Regions from separate parts of the Aeribacillus pallidus genome, predicted to be linked through region 1. Evidence: riboswitches for the same ligand, from Rfam matches in the RefSeq annotation. Region 1 holds a riboswitch; the other holds the start of a gene.
The links. Region 1 has a riboswitch for lysine ahead of ABES52_RS15205 (aspartate kinase). Riboswitches for the same ligand answer to the same signal wherever they lie in the genome.

Region 1 (8,363 bases):
ATCGCTTCCGAAAAATTTACGGAACATATGGAACGTCGTTTCGCGGTTTAGTGCAGCAATCGAAGTCGTTAATGGAATTCCTTTTGGACATGATTGCACGCAGTTTTGTGAGTTACCGCAGTTTGCTAGACCGCCATCACCCATAATTGCTTCCAAGCGTTCATCTTTATTCATTGCACCAGTTGGATGCGCATTGAATAAACGAACTTGCGAAAGAGGGGCTGGTCCAATAAAGTTGGATTTACTGTTTACGTTTGGACAAGCTTCTAAACATACCCCACAGGTCATGCATTTAGATAATTCGTACGCCCATTGACGTTTTTTCTCTGGCATACGCGGACCTGGTCCTAAGTCGTACGTACCGTCGATTGGAATCCATGCTTTTACTTTCTTTAACGAATCAAACATTCGACTACGATCTACTTGCAAATCACGAATCACCGGAAACGTACGCATTGGTTCTAAACGAATTGGTTGCTCTAATTGATCAACAAGCGCTGTACAAGATTGTCTTGGCTTCCCATTAATGACCATGGAACATGCACCACAAACTTCTTCTAAACAGTTCATATCCCATGTGACTGGTGTTGTTTTTTCCCCTTTCGCATTAACTGGATTTCTGCGAATCTCCATTAATGCGGAAATAACATTCATATTAGGACGATAAGGAATTTCAAACTCCTCTTCATAAGGGGCTGAGTCCGGATTGTCTTGACGAGTAATGATAAAACGGACAGTCTTTTTCTCACTCATCATTACTTTTCCCCTTTCTTTTTAGTATAGTCACGTTTCCGAGGAGGAATGAGTGAAACGTCAACATCTTCGTAATGGAATTCTGGTGCGTTTTTCTCTGGGTTGAACTTAGCCATTGTTGTTTTTAACCATTCCTCGTCGTTTCTGTCAGGGAATTCTGGTTTATAATGAGCACCACGACTTTCATTACGATTGTAAGCACCAATTGTAATTACACGTGCTAAATGAAGCATATTCTTTAATTGACGTGTAAACGTAGCACCTTGGTTACTCCATTTTGCAGTGTCGTTGATGTTGATGTTTTCCCAACGCTCCATTAATTCTTGAATTTTTTCATCCGTTTTTAATAGTTTGTCATTGTAACGAACAACCGTTACGTTATCTGTCATCCATTCACCAAGCTCTTTATGTAACAAGTAAGCATTTTCGTTACCATCTAATGAAAGAACTTGGTTCCATTTTTCTTCTTCTTGTTTACGATACGTATCATATAGAGAAGAAGGCATAGCATCTGCACTTTTCTCAAGACCACGAATATACTCTACAGCTTTCGGTCCAGCGACCATACCACCGTAAATGGCAGAAAGTAAGGAGTTTGCTCCTAGACGGTTAGCTCCATGTTGTGAATAATCACATTCACCGGCTGCGAACAATCCTGGAATATTCGTTTGTTGATCGTAGTCAACCCATAATCCACCCATTGAATAATGAACAGCTGGGAAGATTTTCATCGGCACTTTTCGTGGGTCATCCCCCATAAACTTTTCATAAATTTCAATAATTCCACCAAGCTTAACATCTAATTCTTTTGGATCTTTATGGGATAGGTCAAGATAAACCATGTTTTCCCCGTTAATACCCAGCTTTAAGTCTACACATACATGGAAAATTTCACGTGTCGCAATATCACGCGGTACGAGGTTTCCGTAAGCAGGATATTTTTCCTCTAAGAAATACCATGGCTTTCCGTCTTTGTATGTCCAAACACGACCACCTTCACCACGAGCAGACTCACTCATGAGACGAAGTTTGTCGTCCCCTGGAATGGCTGTTGGGTGAATTTGGATAAACTCACCGTTAGCGTAGTACGCTCCTTGCTGATATACAATAGAAGCTGCTGAACCAGTATTAATAACCGAATTCGTTGATTTACCGAAAATGATACCAGGTCCACCAGTCGCCATAATAACCGCATCAGCTGGGAACGAATGAATTTCCATATTGGTTAAGTTTTGCGCAACAATACCACGAGTAACTCCAGCGTCATCAAGAACAACGCCTAAAAATTCCCATCCTTCATACTTTGTAACAAGACCAGCCACTTCATGACGACGAACTTGTTCATCTAGTGCGTAAAGAAGCTGTTGACCTGTTGTTGCCCCAGCATACGCCGTCCGGTGGTGTTGGGTACCTCCGAAGCGACGGAAATCGAGAAATCCTTCTGGAGTACGGTTAAACATAACTCCCATACGGTCTAATAGATGAATGATACCAGGGGCTGCTTCACACATTGCTTTTACTGGAGGTTGGTTTGCTAAGAAATCCCCACCGTATACGGTATCGTCAAAGTGCTCCCAAGGAGAGTCTCCTTCCCCTTTTGTGTTCACTGCACCGTTAATTCCACCTTGTGCACATACAGAGTGAGAACGCTTTACAGGTACTAATGAGAACAACTCGACCGGCGTTCCTGTTTCTGCAATTTTAATTGTTGCCATCAAGCCAGCTAATCCGCCACCGACGACGATGATTTTGCCTTTTTTCATCCGTGACTCACTCCTTTTCCAACGAAAGTCCGAATTGCATCAAAACCGATAATCTATCATACAAATGCGAAGATAGCGCGAATTCCTACCCAAGATAAAGCTATGAAAATACCTAATGTAACATATGTAGCAATCATTTGGGAACGAGGAGAAATAGTGATTCCCCAGCTAACTAAGAATGACCATAATCCATTTGCAAAATGGAAAACAGTTGAAACAACTCCAACTACATAAAATGCTATCATCCCTGGGGTCGATAAAATGTTTTCCATCATTTCAAAGTTTACATCTTGTCCAAACGCTGCTGCTACGCGAGTCTCCCAAACGTGCCATGTAACAAAAATTAATGTAATAACGCCTGTAATACGTTGTAAGAAGAACATCCAGTTACGGAAAAATCCGTAATTACCGATATTGTTTTTTGCGGTAAAGGCAATGTATAAACCATAGACCGCATGATATAAAAGTGGTAAGAAAATAACGAAAATTTCTAATGCATAGCGAAATGGAAGACTTTCCATGAAATGAGCAGCTTCGTTAAAAGCTTCTTCACCACGCGTAGCAAAGTGGTTCACTACTAAGTGTTGCGTTAAAAACACCCCTACTGGAATTACACCTAGCAATGAATGCAACCTACGATTGTAAAATTCACGATTTCCAGCCATGAATTACCCCCCTTAAAGATGAAACTGGCAACGACTGCTCCTTTCCTCCAGTTGCACCGTTTCAAATTTTTTAACAATAATGTGACATGTTCATTTTACTCCCATCAGTTGGAAGCGTCAAGAAAACGTATACATGAATTCGACTATATTTTCAAATTTTTTTAAATTACAAACCATTTTCATTTAACTATTGTCAAATAATGTATGAACTTAATCATTTACTTCCCACTATCATAAACTAGCAAAACCGTTTATAATTTATTAGGATAGAAAGAGGGGAAACATTGAATGAGCTCAAATGAAATGAAACACATCCATGAAGAACAATTACCTGTTTTTGGTTATGAATTAATAAGAGATTTTGTTTTACCAGATTTATTAGGACAAGAAGCTGACGGCATTTTATATTGGGCTGGCAAAAATATCGCTCGAAAGTTTCCATTAACGTCCATTGAAGAAATAGTAACGTTTTTTGAAGAAGCCGGCTGGGGACAGTTGTCCATTATTTATGAAAAAAAAGATGAGTTATTATTTGAGCTATCCGGCTCTATTGTCAAACGTCGTTTAGAAATCAACAAAGAAAACAGTTTTAAAATTGAAGCTGGATTTCTCGCCCAACAAATTCAATCGCAAAAAAAAGCCATTGCCGAAACCTTTGAAGAAAAATTATTGAGTAAGCAAAAAGTCCGTTTTACCGTTCGTTGGGACCGAAAAGATGTAACGGATGATTGAGTATCGTTAAGGAGCTGACATTCCACCGCTTTTAAGCGAGGATGTCAGCTTTCTTTGTTATAAAGCGGCTATTGTTTCTTCTACTTTATCCAGACCGAATGCTTCATGTAAAATCTCGGCTGCACGTATCATTTCCTTCTGATCTACTACGACGGAAACTTTTATTTCAGATGTCGAAACCATTTTAATTTGAATGCCGTTTTGGGCTAAAACATCAAACATTTTGGCGGCTACACCAGGGTTAGAAATCATTCCTGAACCGACAATAGATACTTTCGCTAATCCACTTTCCGCTTCCATTTTTTCAAATCCTAATGAAGATTGATGTTCATTCAATACTGCCAACGTTTCTCTCACGTCTTCGTCTTTTACTGAGAAAGAAAGGTTCGTTGTATTTTCATCCGTTTGCACTTGAATAATGATGTCGACATTGATATGGTGATTGGCCAATGTTGTAAAAATGGATGAAAGAGAGGTTATTTGGTTCGTTAGTCCATGAACGGTTATTCTTGTAATTTCTTTTTCAAAAGCTACTCCACGTACAATTAAATTCGATTCCATCGTATTTACCTCCTCGATATATGTTCCGTCAACATGTTCCATACTTGAGCGAACCGTCAATGGTACACGATAATTTTTCGCAAACTCGACGGCTCGTGGATGAAGAACCCCTGCTCCTAAATTCGCCATCTCTAACATTTCGTCATAAGATATCGCTTTTAACTGGCGAGCTGCTTTCACATACCTTGGATCAGATGTATATACTCCCGTTACGTCGGTGTAAATATCGCATCGTTCAGCAGATAAACTAGCGGCTAAGGCAACAGCAGTCGTATCCGAACCTCCCCGACCTAATGTCGTAATCGCCCCTTCAGAAGTGATACCTTGAAATCCAGCAACGACGACAATATTTCCTTCATTCAAGGCGTTGAGGATGGGTTCTGTTGTAATATGAGTAATTCTTGCGTTTCCGTGAACCGCTTCCGTTTGAATTCCTGCTTGCCAACCGGTATACGAAACGGCTTTGTACCCTAACTCATGAAGAGCCATCGTTAACAAAGCAATGGTTACTTGTTCACCTGTTGAAAGGAGCATATCCAATTCTCGCTTATTTGGATATGTACTAATTTCCTTAGCTAAGGAAACTAATTGATCGGTTGTTTTTCCCATCGCTGACACTACGACGACAACGTCATTTCCCCGTTCCTTCTCTTCAATTACCCTTTGAGCGACATGACGAATTCGTTCCGTTGAACCTACAGAAGTACCACCAAATTTTTGTACGATGATTCCCATACACAATCCCTTCTTTCATTTACTTTAAAATAAAACAAAAACAGGTAAGAGAACTATTCTCCTACCTGTGCTTCCTAACAAAAACGATAATAATGAAAACACAAGTGAGATAGCTCTCCAAGATGATGCCATCTTGACAGTCCTACATTTCTTAAACGCAGAACCAGCAGAAAAAGAAATGAGTCTTTTTCCACTTCGGCGAACTCCCCTTTCAAAGCATTTCCTCGAAGCTCATTCTTCTCCATGCTTCTACTCTTGAAGTTCGCACCTCTATCTTCACTGTTCCCTTTATAAAATTTTCATCATTATAACACATAAAAAAATATTTAATCAATTCATTTTTTGAAGTTCATCAAATAGGTTTTTTGCTACGTTATGAGGAATACCAATTTGTACAAAATCTTCTACGGTAGCTTCCTTCATTTTTTTCAGTGAGCCGAAGTGACGTAATAACAGTTTTTTCCGCTTTGATCCTATTCCAGGAATTTCATCTAATTTGGATTGAAACGACGTTTTTCCACGCAGCTGTCGGTGAAAGGAAATCGCAAATCGATGAACCTCGTCTTGAATACGCTGCAATAAATAAAATTCTTGACTGTTTCGATCTAATGGGACAACTTCTAGCGGTTCTCCGAAAATGACGTCAGATGTACGATGCTTCTCATCTTTTACTAGTCCAGCCACCGGAATGGATAAATTTAATTCGTTCGTCAACACATCCCGGGCCGCTTCTACCTGTCCTTTTCCTCCATCGATGACGATTAAGTCGGGTAAAGGAAGTCCCTCTTTTAATACACGCTGATACCTTCTACGAATCACTTCGCGCATCGAATCATAATCATCTGGTCCTTTTACCGTTTTAATTTTATATTTCCGATATTCTTTTTTCGCTGGACGTCCATCAATAAATACGACCATCGCTGATACGGCATCCGTACCTTGAATGTTAGAATTATCAAACGCCTCGATGCGATGGGGTGTATAGATGTTTAACTGTTCTCCGAGCCGTTCTACTGCTTTAATGGTTCGCTCTTCATCCCGTTCAATTAGAGAAAATTTCTCTTTTAACGAAATTTCAGCGTTTTTTGTTGCTAAATCAACGAGTTCTTTCTTTTGTCCCCGCTTCGGTTTGACAACTTTTACATCTAACAGTCTACTAGCTAGCTCTCCATCCACAGTTTGCGGCAAAAAGATCTCTTTTGGTTTGATATGATGGGCACGTGAATAAAATTGCCCGAGAAACGTTAAAAATTCTTCCTCTGGTTCATCGTAAATCGGAAACATAGATACATCCCGTTGAATCAGTTTTCCCCCACGAACAAAAAAGACTTGGACACACATCCATCCTTTATCAACGGCAAATCCAAATACATCGCGATCGGTAAAATCATTCATTGTTATTTTTTGTTTTTCCATCACCGCTTCAATATGAGCGATTTGGTCTCGATATTCTTTCGCCCGCTCAAATTCCAATTGCTCCGATGCTTCGTACATTTTTTGTTGTAGCTGCTCTTTTATTTCTTTGTAACCACCATTTAAAAAGCGGGTAATTTCATCCGTAATACGTTTATATTCCTCACTCTCGACCGGTTTCACACATGGGGCTAAACATTGCCCCAAATGATAATACAAACATACGCGATCCGGTAAATTCGAACATTTTCTTAACGGATACAAGCGGTCGAGTAGCTTTTTCGTTTCGTTGGCTGCCCCAGCATTTGGATAAGGTCCAAAATATTTTCCTCCATCTTTTTTTACTTTACGAGTCGTTATTAAGCGCGGATGTTTTTCATTTGTCAATTTAATATAAGGGTAGCTTTTATCGTCCTTTAACATAACGTTATATTTAGGATCATACTTTTTGATTAAGTTCATTTCCAAAATTAAAGCCTCAATATCGGACGAAGTAACGATATATTCAAAGTCTTCAATTTCATTGACGAGCCGTTGTGTTTTTGCATCATGACTACCGGTAAAGTACGAACGGACACGATTTTTTAACACTTTCGCTTTTCCGACATAGATGATGATCCCTTGCCGATCTTTCATTAAATAACATCCAGGTTGGTCAGGAAGAAGGGCTAGCTTCTGCTTTAATCGTTCATTCATCGTCCTCACCTCCAGGTACCCATTCGTACAAAACAATATGATGATATACAGGGTCTAAAATAGGGTCAGTTTCAAATGCTTTCATCTTCTTTACTTTACCATTCACGTCGATACCTTGGGTAACAAAACCCTCAAGTACTTTATTCGTTAAGATGATCCTTTCTTTTTCTTTACCTTTTATGTCGTGCAGAAATGAATTAAAAGACTGTAACCTTTTATGATGAAATGGCGCCTTCATATAGTCAAACACACGCGTTTCTTCCCATGTATAAACGACTATATCACCTTTAAGAGACGAAAGGTATTCATATGCTTGCACCACTGGTGGTACTTCATGTTTTTGCTCGTTTAACCAATACTCGCCAACGGACATTTGTCCTAACATTAAGGTAACGATAAGAATGTATCCAATTATACGTTTGGAAACAATATGCAAACATAACCACCAATACGTTAACGAAAGAAGCGGAAGTAAATGCCTTGTTTTTTCGATGTTTTGTCCAAAAAAAGACCAACATCCATAAGTGATGATCATGATAAGCAACAAAAATGGCATTCGGATGCGTCGACCTTTTCGAAAAAAATCATCTAAAAAAATAAGAATGACAACAATATGAAAAATAAGAAGCCAAGTTGAGTGGGATGAAAAACCTTCCCATAACCAATTGGAAATAAAGTAGCGAAACATCCGTTCTCCAAATAACAACGATTCGGTTGGATTCCCGCGGCCCCATTCGTTAAAATGGCCATGAATAAAACTACTACCAATCGAGAGGAGGGAATAAATTCCACCGACATTTTTCACCACTGGAACAACCCACAACATTTGACCTAGGATAAAGAGGCTAATAGACATCAACATTCCATTTTTTCGTTGCTTGGCATCTTGCATCCATAACCATACGAGTCCAATACCAAATGGCGCATACGATAGGCGTATTCCCATTAATAAAGAAAAAAAGAGAATCGGTAACAATCGTTGATACGAAGTAGTCGATTGGTATGCCTGTAACAAGGAGTAAATATACCACCAAAGGACGCCAAG
Region 2 (8,363 bases), on a different contig from region 1:
CAGTAATAAATGCGTTGTTCGTAATATCAGATTTCTTTGGTAAGTAACTTGAATACGTAATCATGATGGCAAAAGCTATAGATAAACTGAAGAAAATTTGTCCATACGCTGCTACCCATACTTTCCCACTTAAAATTACATCCCAGTTCGGTTTAAAGAATGTGTTTAACCCGTCTACTGCTCCTTCAAGCGTTAATGCACGAATAACGATAATTAAAAATAAGACCACTAACGCCGGAATCATTACTTTGTTTGCCAATTCAATACCTTTTTTAACTCCTTTGAACAGTACACCTAAAGTGATTGCCCAAACTAAAACCAGTGGAATAAAGACGCTAGGAACAACACTTCCTACCTCACCTGGATTTTCAGTTAATTTCAAATAGTCTCCGATTAAAAAGCTTAGTGGATCATTTCCCCATTGTAAGCTGAGCGCATAGTACGCATAAGCCATCGCCCAAGCGATAATTACAGCGTAGTAAGTTGAGATGACAAACGAGATTCCGACTTGCCACCATCCAATCCATTCACCTTTTTTCGACATTCGTCCCAATGATAATGGAGCTGAACCTCGATACTTGTGCCCAAGTGTAAACTCTAAAACTAAGATGGGAATCCCTGCTGTTAACAACGCGAATAAATATGGTAGGAAGAAGGCTCCTCCACCGTTTTCGTAGGCGATGCCAGGAAAACGCCAAATGTTACCTAATCCGACTGCTGACCCGACCGCTGCTAAAATAAAACCGGCCCGAGTCCCCCATTGTTGTCGATTTTCCATTCTTTTACCCCCTTATTTCTAACTTCCAATGTGAAGTTAGATATTTTAAATTTTCTGATTATTTAATATTATCTAACATAAAGTATAAGCCTATCGACAATAGTTGTCAAAGTAATATTTTAAAAATAATAAAAAAATTAATTCAATTACAATTATTTTACAGTTCCTTACCTTCTCTCACTATTGTAAAAAAGTATCTCTATGTTGCCTAACTTCGTTTCATTTTTTATACATTTTGGAATTTCATAGATTTTTGTTTTAATATAAGATCTTTTACATATGTGCACAAAAAAAAACGAGCGGTCCATTGACCGCTCGTTTTTATCATCTAAGCTTCGACTGCTTCCGTTTGTTTTCCTGTATTTCTTTGCAGCCATACCGCTACAATAACAAACAGGATGGCTGCAGCGAATAATCCAATAATCGTACTACCGAAAAAGCCAATGACAATATAACTAATTGTAGAAATAACCGCTGCGATAAGCGTGTAAGGCAGTTGTGTCACGACATGGTCCATATGGTTGCTACCGGCTCCTGTAGACGAAAGAATCGTCGTATCTGAAATTGGCGAACAATGGTCACCAAATACCGCTCCTGCCAACACGGCAGCCATTGATGGTAAAAGAAGTGTCATATCAGTAACAGCCGCGATTTCTCCAGCAATCGGAAGCAATAAACCAAATGAACCCCAAGACGTACCTGTCGAAAATGCCATAATTCCAGCTACTAAAAATAAAATAGCCGGTAAAAACGCTGTATTTATGTTCGCTTTTTCCACAAGTCCCGCTAAATACGTACCTGTTTGCAATTGATCAATTAATGTAACTATCGTCCACGCTAAAATCAAAATATTGATCGCTGGTAACATGGAGCGAATTCCTGCCCAAACTCCATTCCCAAATACGGATGCAGGAATCCCTTTAAATACAACACTTTGACGAATAAACAAAAGAATTGTCACTAATAAGCCAAATAAACCACCGTATACAAGGGAAGTTGCTACGTCTGTGTTTTCAAAAATGGCAAGGATTGTAGCTTCACCTTCCACCGCTTTCGCTCCTGTCCAAATCATCGCCACGACCGTTCCAACTATTAAAGCTAGGATCGGTAGCAATAAATCACCAATCGTTCCTTTTTGACTAACTGGCAATTCTTCTTTAACTTCCCCTGGAATTTCTTTTTCTGGATCATACACTTCACCTGTTGCTATCGCCCGTTCTTCATGTTGCTTCATTGCACCAATGTTTACGTTGCGAATCGCGACAAAGAAGACGAAGGCCAAAGCTACCCATACATAAATATTTAATGGCACCATTTGCATAAATGCCGAAAAAGCCGTATATTCCGTAATGCTATGCTCAGCTAAAATCATCCCAATGATTCCAATAATATATGCGCCCCAGCTGGAGATTGGCGAAACGACACATACCGGTGCGGACGTAGAATCGATTAAATAAGCTAATTTTGCGCGTGATACTTTTTGTCGGTCTGTAATTGGGCGAGCCACTTGCCCCACTGCTAAGCTATTAAAATAATCATCGATAAAAATAATAATCCCTAAAAAGGCTGTAACTAATTGTGCTCCTACACGAGATTTTACGCGCTTTAACGCCCATTCACCAAAAGCTCGACTTCCACCAGAAATATTAATAAATGCGGTAATGACACCCAAAATGAGTAAGAAAATTAAAATGTAAACATTCCACGTATTTATTTCCCCATCGGAAATAAAAATGCCCGAAAATGCCTCCCAAATATAAGTAAATGACGCACCTAGCTGGAATTGACCTAACAATAAACCTGCCAATACAATCCCAACACCTAAGGATAATATGACACGACGAGTAAGAATCGCCATCACAATGGCTACAACAGGTGGTAAAAGTGAGAAAATCGTATTTTCCATTAGTCCTCCTCCTTATTTTGATAGGGGGGAACTTTTTTCATGACAGAGGATAAACAAAAAAGGGTAATGATAGAGAACGTCTACCATTACCCTTGTAATGTCTTCCGTTTCTCCATCACGATCAGTAGCTCCCCATTATGAGGTATACCCCCTCATAATGACAGTGTTACTCTTATTCAGAGCAACCCCAGCAAAAATGACGTTGACGCATCATTTTTACTTCGGCAAAATTTCCTTTCAACTACGATCATCGTTGTCATCCTCACGTAGCCTACTCATAAATTTTGCAGCCTCTACCCCATCGGATTTCGATTAGGTTAGTTGCTTATTCACTTGTCTTCTATTACTATAACAATGTTTATTTCATTTATCAACTAATTTTCAAATGGTACTTCAATGGAAGGGGAAGTATTACCGCCACCGTTGTAAAACTGTGGTACTTTTCCTTGAATTAGTCCCATAGCAACAGGAATATCCTGTTTGATTGTCGTCACTTTTGTTGCAAATGGAATGATAATTTGAATGTTTACCTCTATTTCAATAAAAACTTCGACCCAAACGTTATTAATTCCTAATGCTTCATAGTACGTTTTTACATTGGATTGTGCGTCACCAATTGCAAAGAAACGAACGGGAATTTGTGGACCTAAGTTCCCTAATAACGCATTGTTTGTCGCTTGCCCAAGCGGAACTTCGTACACAATTCCTTCCCGTTTTATGGTTTCTTCTTTGTTAATTTCTACATCTGATAAAAATTCCAGCGCTTCTAAATTTCCGCGCTCTGCTTCTTTAATGTTCATTTGAACAAGGCTCGTAATTTCTGACTGCACCCTACTTATAATTTCTGTATTAAACTTCGTTGTCGTCGTTCCATTTCCGTTCGGGTTCGGTACCGTTTCAATAATGTCATTAATATCAATGACATTCGCTATTTTTTTATTAATCGCTTTATTAATGACCATCGTGGCGATTTTACGGGTTTGCGTTTCGGCGTAGCTCGTTAGCGTTGGTTTAATCCCCTCATTGATAATCCATAGTCCAGCCGCAGTGGAAAAAATAAAGAAGACAAATGAAAGTAAAAAGACATAACGAAAGGGTAATGGCCCTCTTCGTCGGGGTTTTTTGTAAAAATAAAAAGACAAAAAAATCCCCCCTTCACTACTAAATGTATGCGTGAAAAAGGGGAAATAAGCTATTTTTTTATGCTTCACATTTTACAATGGTAACGCCTAAATGTTCTTGTAAATTCATTTCATAAGGCTGTTGTAACGGTTGTCCATTTTGTTCCGTAATGCGGATATGGGGACGATCGGTTACACCTTTATTTTGCTTAGCGACAATTCCTTTCCGTCCATCGCTTAATTCAACAGTTACTCCAACCGGGTAGATCGATATCGATTTTCGGAAAGCCTCGACAATTGATGAATCAAACAAGGTTCCTGCACCAGAGTATAATAACTCTAAACCTTCGTGTGGCAACATCGCCTTTCGATACACGCGATTGGAGGTAACGGCATCATATACATCTGCTACAGCAATAATTTTCGCAAATTCATGCATCTCGTCCCCTTTAATCCCGCGCGGATACCCCGAACCATTTAAACGTTCATGATGTTGATACGCACAATGAGCCGCTACTAGTGGAACGGTATGTAAACGTCGTAACAACTCAAACCCAAACTCGGTATGCTTTTTTACGACTTCGAACTCCTCATCGGTCAGCTTTCCTGGCTTAAGTAAAATCTCCCGAGGAACTTTCACTTTCCCGACATCGTGAAGTAAGGCTCCTAACCCTAATACTTCTAATTGCTTACGAGGCAATTGTAACCCGACACCTATGGCTAATGAATATAAGGTTACATTGTATGAATGCTGATAAATATAAGAATCATAGGAATAAACGTCAACTAAGACATTTAAAACATCTTGATTACCTTTAATCGCTTCTAAAATGGTCGAAACAATTCCTTTTAACTGTTTTGTATTTTTTTCAAGTACGGTCATGGTAGATAAGGAAGAGGAATTATTAATCATTCTAAGTGTATTTTCGATGGTTTTAACAGCACGGAGTCGTTCAGCTTCAGAAATAGAAGACGTCGCTTTAATTCCTTCAGATGCAGAATCGGCAATATATACGTATGTAATTTTATATTGATTTAATCGATCAATTAATCTTTCCGTTAATGACACACCTTCACGTAATAACGGTTGACCTTTTTCGTTAAAAATAGGATGTGCTAAGATCATACCTGGTTTGACTGATTTTGTAGCTATTAACCTCATTATATTCTCCTATTGATTGTTCTTTTTTTTACTCCTTTAGGTCCATCATAAAATACAAGAAAACAAATGACAATCAAATGTTGCACTAAATAGAAGGGAAGGCAGTATCTTCCCTTCTCATTACACCAGCTTAAGCAAAGCGTCTTTCCCTTTCATTCCTGTATAAATGCCATATTCCTCCGCTTCTACCGTTACGGATTCTAACGGAGCTTCCAATAATTGCTCAATTGTTTTTACTCCAACCGCACGACCTGCAATAATTCTTCGATCTTTTAACCGTTCGTTGAGTAACGCCACATCTAAAGCGCCACACATAATATACCCTTTATCATTCGTTACCATCACTAAATTCGTTTTTGGTAACTGAACGTTTATCGCTAGAAACGTATGTCCGTCGATTACTATTGGTTCAAGGGATACCATCAATCCTCCGCTCCTTTCATACTACATGTGTATGAAAAGATGTGAAAAGGTGCTACAAGTTATTTTGACAACTTCCAAACGATAATGTCCCGTAAAAATTCTGGTAGAAAGTATGTTTTTTTCTGTGCTCGATGAATTTCTGGAAAAAATGGACCAAACGTAAACATATCAATTGTTGCTAGTTGGTATACTCGTCTGGCTTCAAGAGGTTTCCCTCGGATAGAAAAGGTTTGCCTATTTTCATCAAAGTCGATTCCACTGTACACAAACGCTCCCATCACTTGTCCACGAAAACCAAATCCCTTAATCGGTAAATGGGCTAATGATTGATCAAAACTTTGACGAAACACTTCTTTCAATTCAGCTCCGGTCAATTCTACAACACAAGGATTGATCGGATGGGGCAGTGCTTGATGGATATGAAACTTGGTTACTTTTCCTTTAGGGAGAGAATGTAAAACAAGTCCTGCATTAATAAAGGCACAGTCCCCTTGGCACCATTCTAAAATGGCATCACATAACAGTTGTGGAAAAGTAGAAGGTTGAAACCAATGGACAGCTAATTCCTCTTTTACATGTGCGATCGGTTGGTACAATAACGTTTTACCTTTTTCAAACAAACTGTCAATCTGCTCATCTTCGTAGTCTCGAGGAGGTAATTGTTGAGTTTCGTACAATTGCGCTTTTTTCTCATGAATCACTTTATTTGTATCAATGGTTAATTGCACATGTCCAACATATTGACCGTGCTTTCCCCCAGCAGCTAGTAGCACATTGTTGATGACCTTTCCTTCGTGCAAAATATGATGGGTATGTCCACCTAAAATCACATCGATTCCTTCAATTTCCCGTGCCATTCGTTCATCATCGTAAATTCCGAGGTGGGATAGTAACACAATGATATCGGCATGTTCCCGAATTCGGGCAACAATGCGCTTTACTTCCTCAATTGGATCGGTCATTTTCCAACCAAGTAGCTCATAAAACCGTTTAAAATATGCGGTTACCCCAATTACTCCTAATGTAAGACCATGTTTCGTTTGATACAAACAATATGGTTTTGCCCATTCAGGTCGCTTATGATCCGGTTGGTAAACATTGGCGACAACTACATCGAACTGGGCGTTATCGTATAATGAATCTAGATCTTCATATCCAAAGGTAATGCCCTCATTATTCCCAATGGTCACGGCTGTGTAACCAACATCATTTAGGAGCTCAACATTTCCTTTTCCTAACGTTCCTTCTGTGTAAGGGTGCCAGCGATCGACATGGTCACCAATATCAAAAACAAACACAGACTGTCCCATTTTTTGATGTAGCGCTTGTCGTTCTTTTAAAAACGGTGTAATCCGCACCCAATGCTCAAAATGACTATGTATATCGTTCGTATGATAAATATGGATGGTCTCCATCATCCCTAACACCTCAGCGCATTCATTTTTCACTTAACCTATCGCTTATTGTAATATATGATGAATACTTGTTTGCTGTCTTCTAAAGCTAACCGACAATTCCTTGATAGATGAGGCGCAGGCCGATAAGAATTAAAATAATCCGTAAAATACTTACCAGTGTATCTGATTTTAATTTCGTATTCATCCAAGCCCCAGCTTTAGCGCCAATCCACGCTCCCGGAATAAGAAAAAGAGCATAAGTCCAGTTGACGTTTCCTAACCAAATATGCATCGTCGAACTAACTAATGCAGAAAGAAAAATCATAAACATCGAAGTTGCAATCGCCACATGTGGAGGAAACAGAAAAATAAGCATCATCGCTGGTACCATGAGAGAACCTCCACCAATTCCAAAAATACCAGAACAAAATCCCACAATAAACGAAATCAAGATTCCCATCAAAGGATGGTATCCATATTCGTATGTATGCCCTTCTCCATCCATAAATGTTCGCTTAATGGTTTGATTAAACAGACCTTGGACCGGTTTTAAACGATTTTTAAACATAAGTAAAAGAGCGACAAAAATCATAAAACTTCCGAAATACACATTGAACGTGCTCATCTTTAACGTTTGGTTCACCCAAGCGCCCACGATCGCCCCTGGTCCGCTTCCTAGAAAGAAAATCCATCCGCTCTTGTAATCAACTGTCTTATGCTTCATATAACTTAACGTAGAAGACAATCCTGTAAAAATCATGATGAGTAAGGACGTCCCCACAGCTACCTGTGGAGAGATTGGTTTTAATAAAGGCGTATAGGAACCTAAATAAATTAAGGCTGGAACGATAATGATTCCCCCTCCAAGGCCGACTAGAGCCCCTAATGCTCCTGCTAGTAATCCACACACGATTAAAACAATAGCTTCCATTTGTTTAAAATCACTCTCCTCAAAATAACTCTAGTTGCCGTGGGGCTAAATCATCATATTCAATACCTAATAGTTCAATCATTTCCTTGGCATTGTCTGCAGCATCACCACCAGAATTATTGTTAAATAACATGTAAATAGTGGCAGTCCGTTTTTGAAGACTTCGTATATAATGTTTCCATTCCAGCAGCTCTTGGCGATTATAGCGGTATAAATAGCGCACATCCCGCCAGTTTTTCCCTTCCTTTGGTTTTCGCCATCCATTAACATTTCTACCATGCATGCGTATTAACGTTTTTTCTGAATCCGTTGGTTCTAAAACAGTTGGTACTGACCCTTCCCCTACTTGTGGTTCATCACAGATACTATGGATCCACTTTTCTTTTTTCATAAAAGCCAGTGTTTTTTCTCGATATTTTTCAGAAAACCACGTTCGATTCCGAAATTCTAGTGCGACTGGGAGGTCCCCCATTGCTTCTCGACAATAACGTAAGTAATCGACATTTTCTTTCGTGCATTGAAACCATGGCGGAAACTGAAATAGCACCATCGCTAATTTGCTGGTTTTTGAAAACGGACGGAGTGATTGGCAAAAGGACTCGAACATTTCTTTTTTAGAAGAAAACGGGATGTCTCCACGTAAAT

Region 2: it holds a riboswitch for lysine, as region 1 does, so the genes downstream of both, ABES52_RS05505 (Na+/H+ antiporter NhaC family protein) here and ABES52_RS15205 (aspartate kinase) in region 1, are expected to answer to the same signal.

What each region holds. Positions count from the first base shown of each region.
Region 1 covers NZ_JBCNBW010000072.1:6,496-14,858, reverse strand. Annotated here, with positions in the region: gene sdhB (succinate dehydrogenase iron-sulfur subunit) at 1-753, opposite strand, end outside; gene sdhA (succinate dehydrogenase flavoprotein subunit) at 756-2,516, opposite strand; gene ABES52_RS15215 (succinate dehydrogenase cytochrome b558 subunit) at 2,573-3,181, opposite strand; gene ABES52_RS15210 (YslB family protein) at 3,470-3,913, shown strand; gene ABES52_RS15205 (aspartate kinase) at 3,971-5,209, opposite strand; lysine riboswitch at 5,312-5,490, opposite strand; gene uvrC (excinuclease ABC subunit UvrC) at 5,540-7,318, opposite strand; gene ABES52_RS15195 (hypothetical protein) at 7,311-8,363, opposite strand, start outside.
Region 2 covers NZ_JBCNBW010000021.1:82,550-90,912, reverse strand. Annotated here, with positions in the region: gene ABES52_RS05510 (sodium-dependent transporter) at 1-778, opposite strand, end outside; gene ABES52_RS05505 (Na+/H+ antiporter NhaC family protein) at 1,107-2,684, opposite strand; lysine riboswitch at 2,802-2,988, opposite strand; gene yunB (sporulation protein YunB) at 3,059-3,826, opposite strand; gene ABES52_RS05495 (HD-GYP domain-containing protein) at 3,885-4,967, opposite strand; gene ABES52_RS05490 (YunC family protein) at 5,088-5,390, opposite strand; gene ABES52_RS05485 (bifunctional metallophosphatase/5'-nucleotidase) at 5,450-6,805, opposite strand; gene ABES52_RS05480 (sulfite exporter TauE/SafE family protein) at 6,894-7,718, opposite strand; gene ABES52_RS05475 (DUF72 domain-containing protein) at 7,738-8,363, opposite strand, start outside.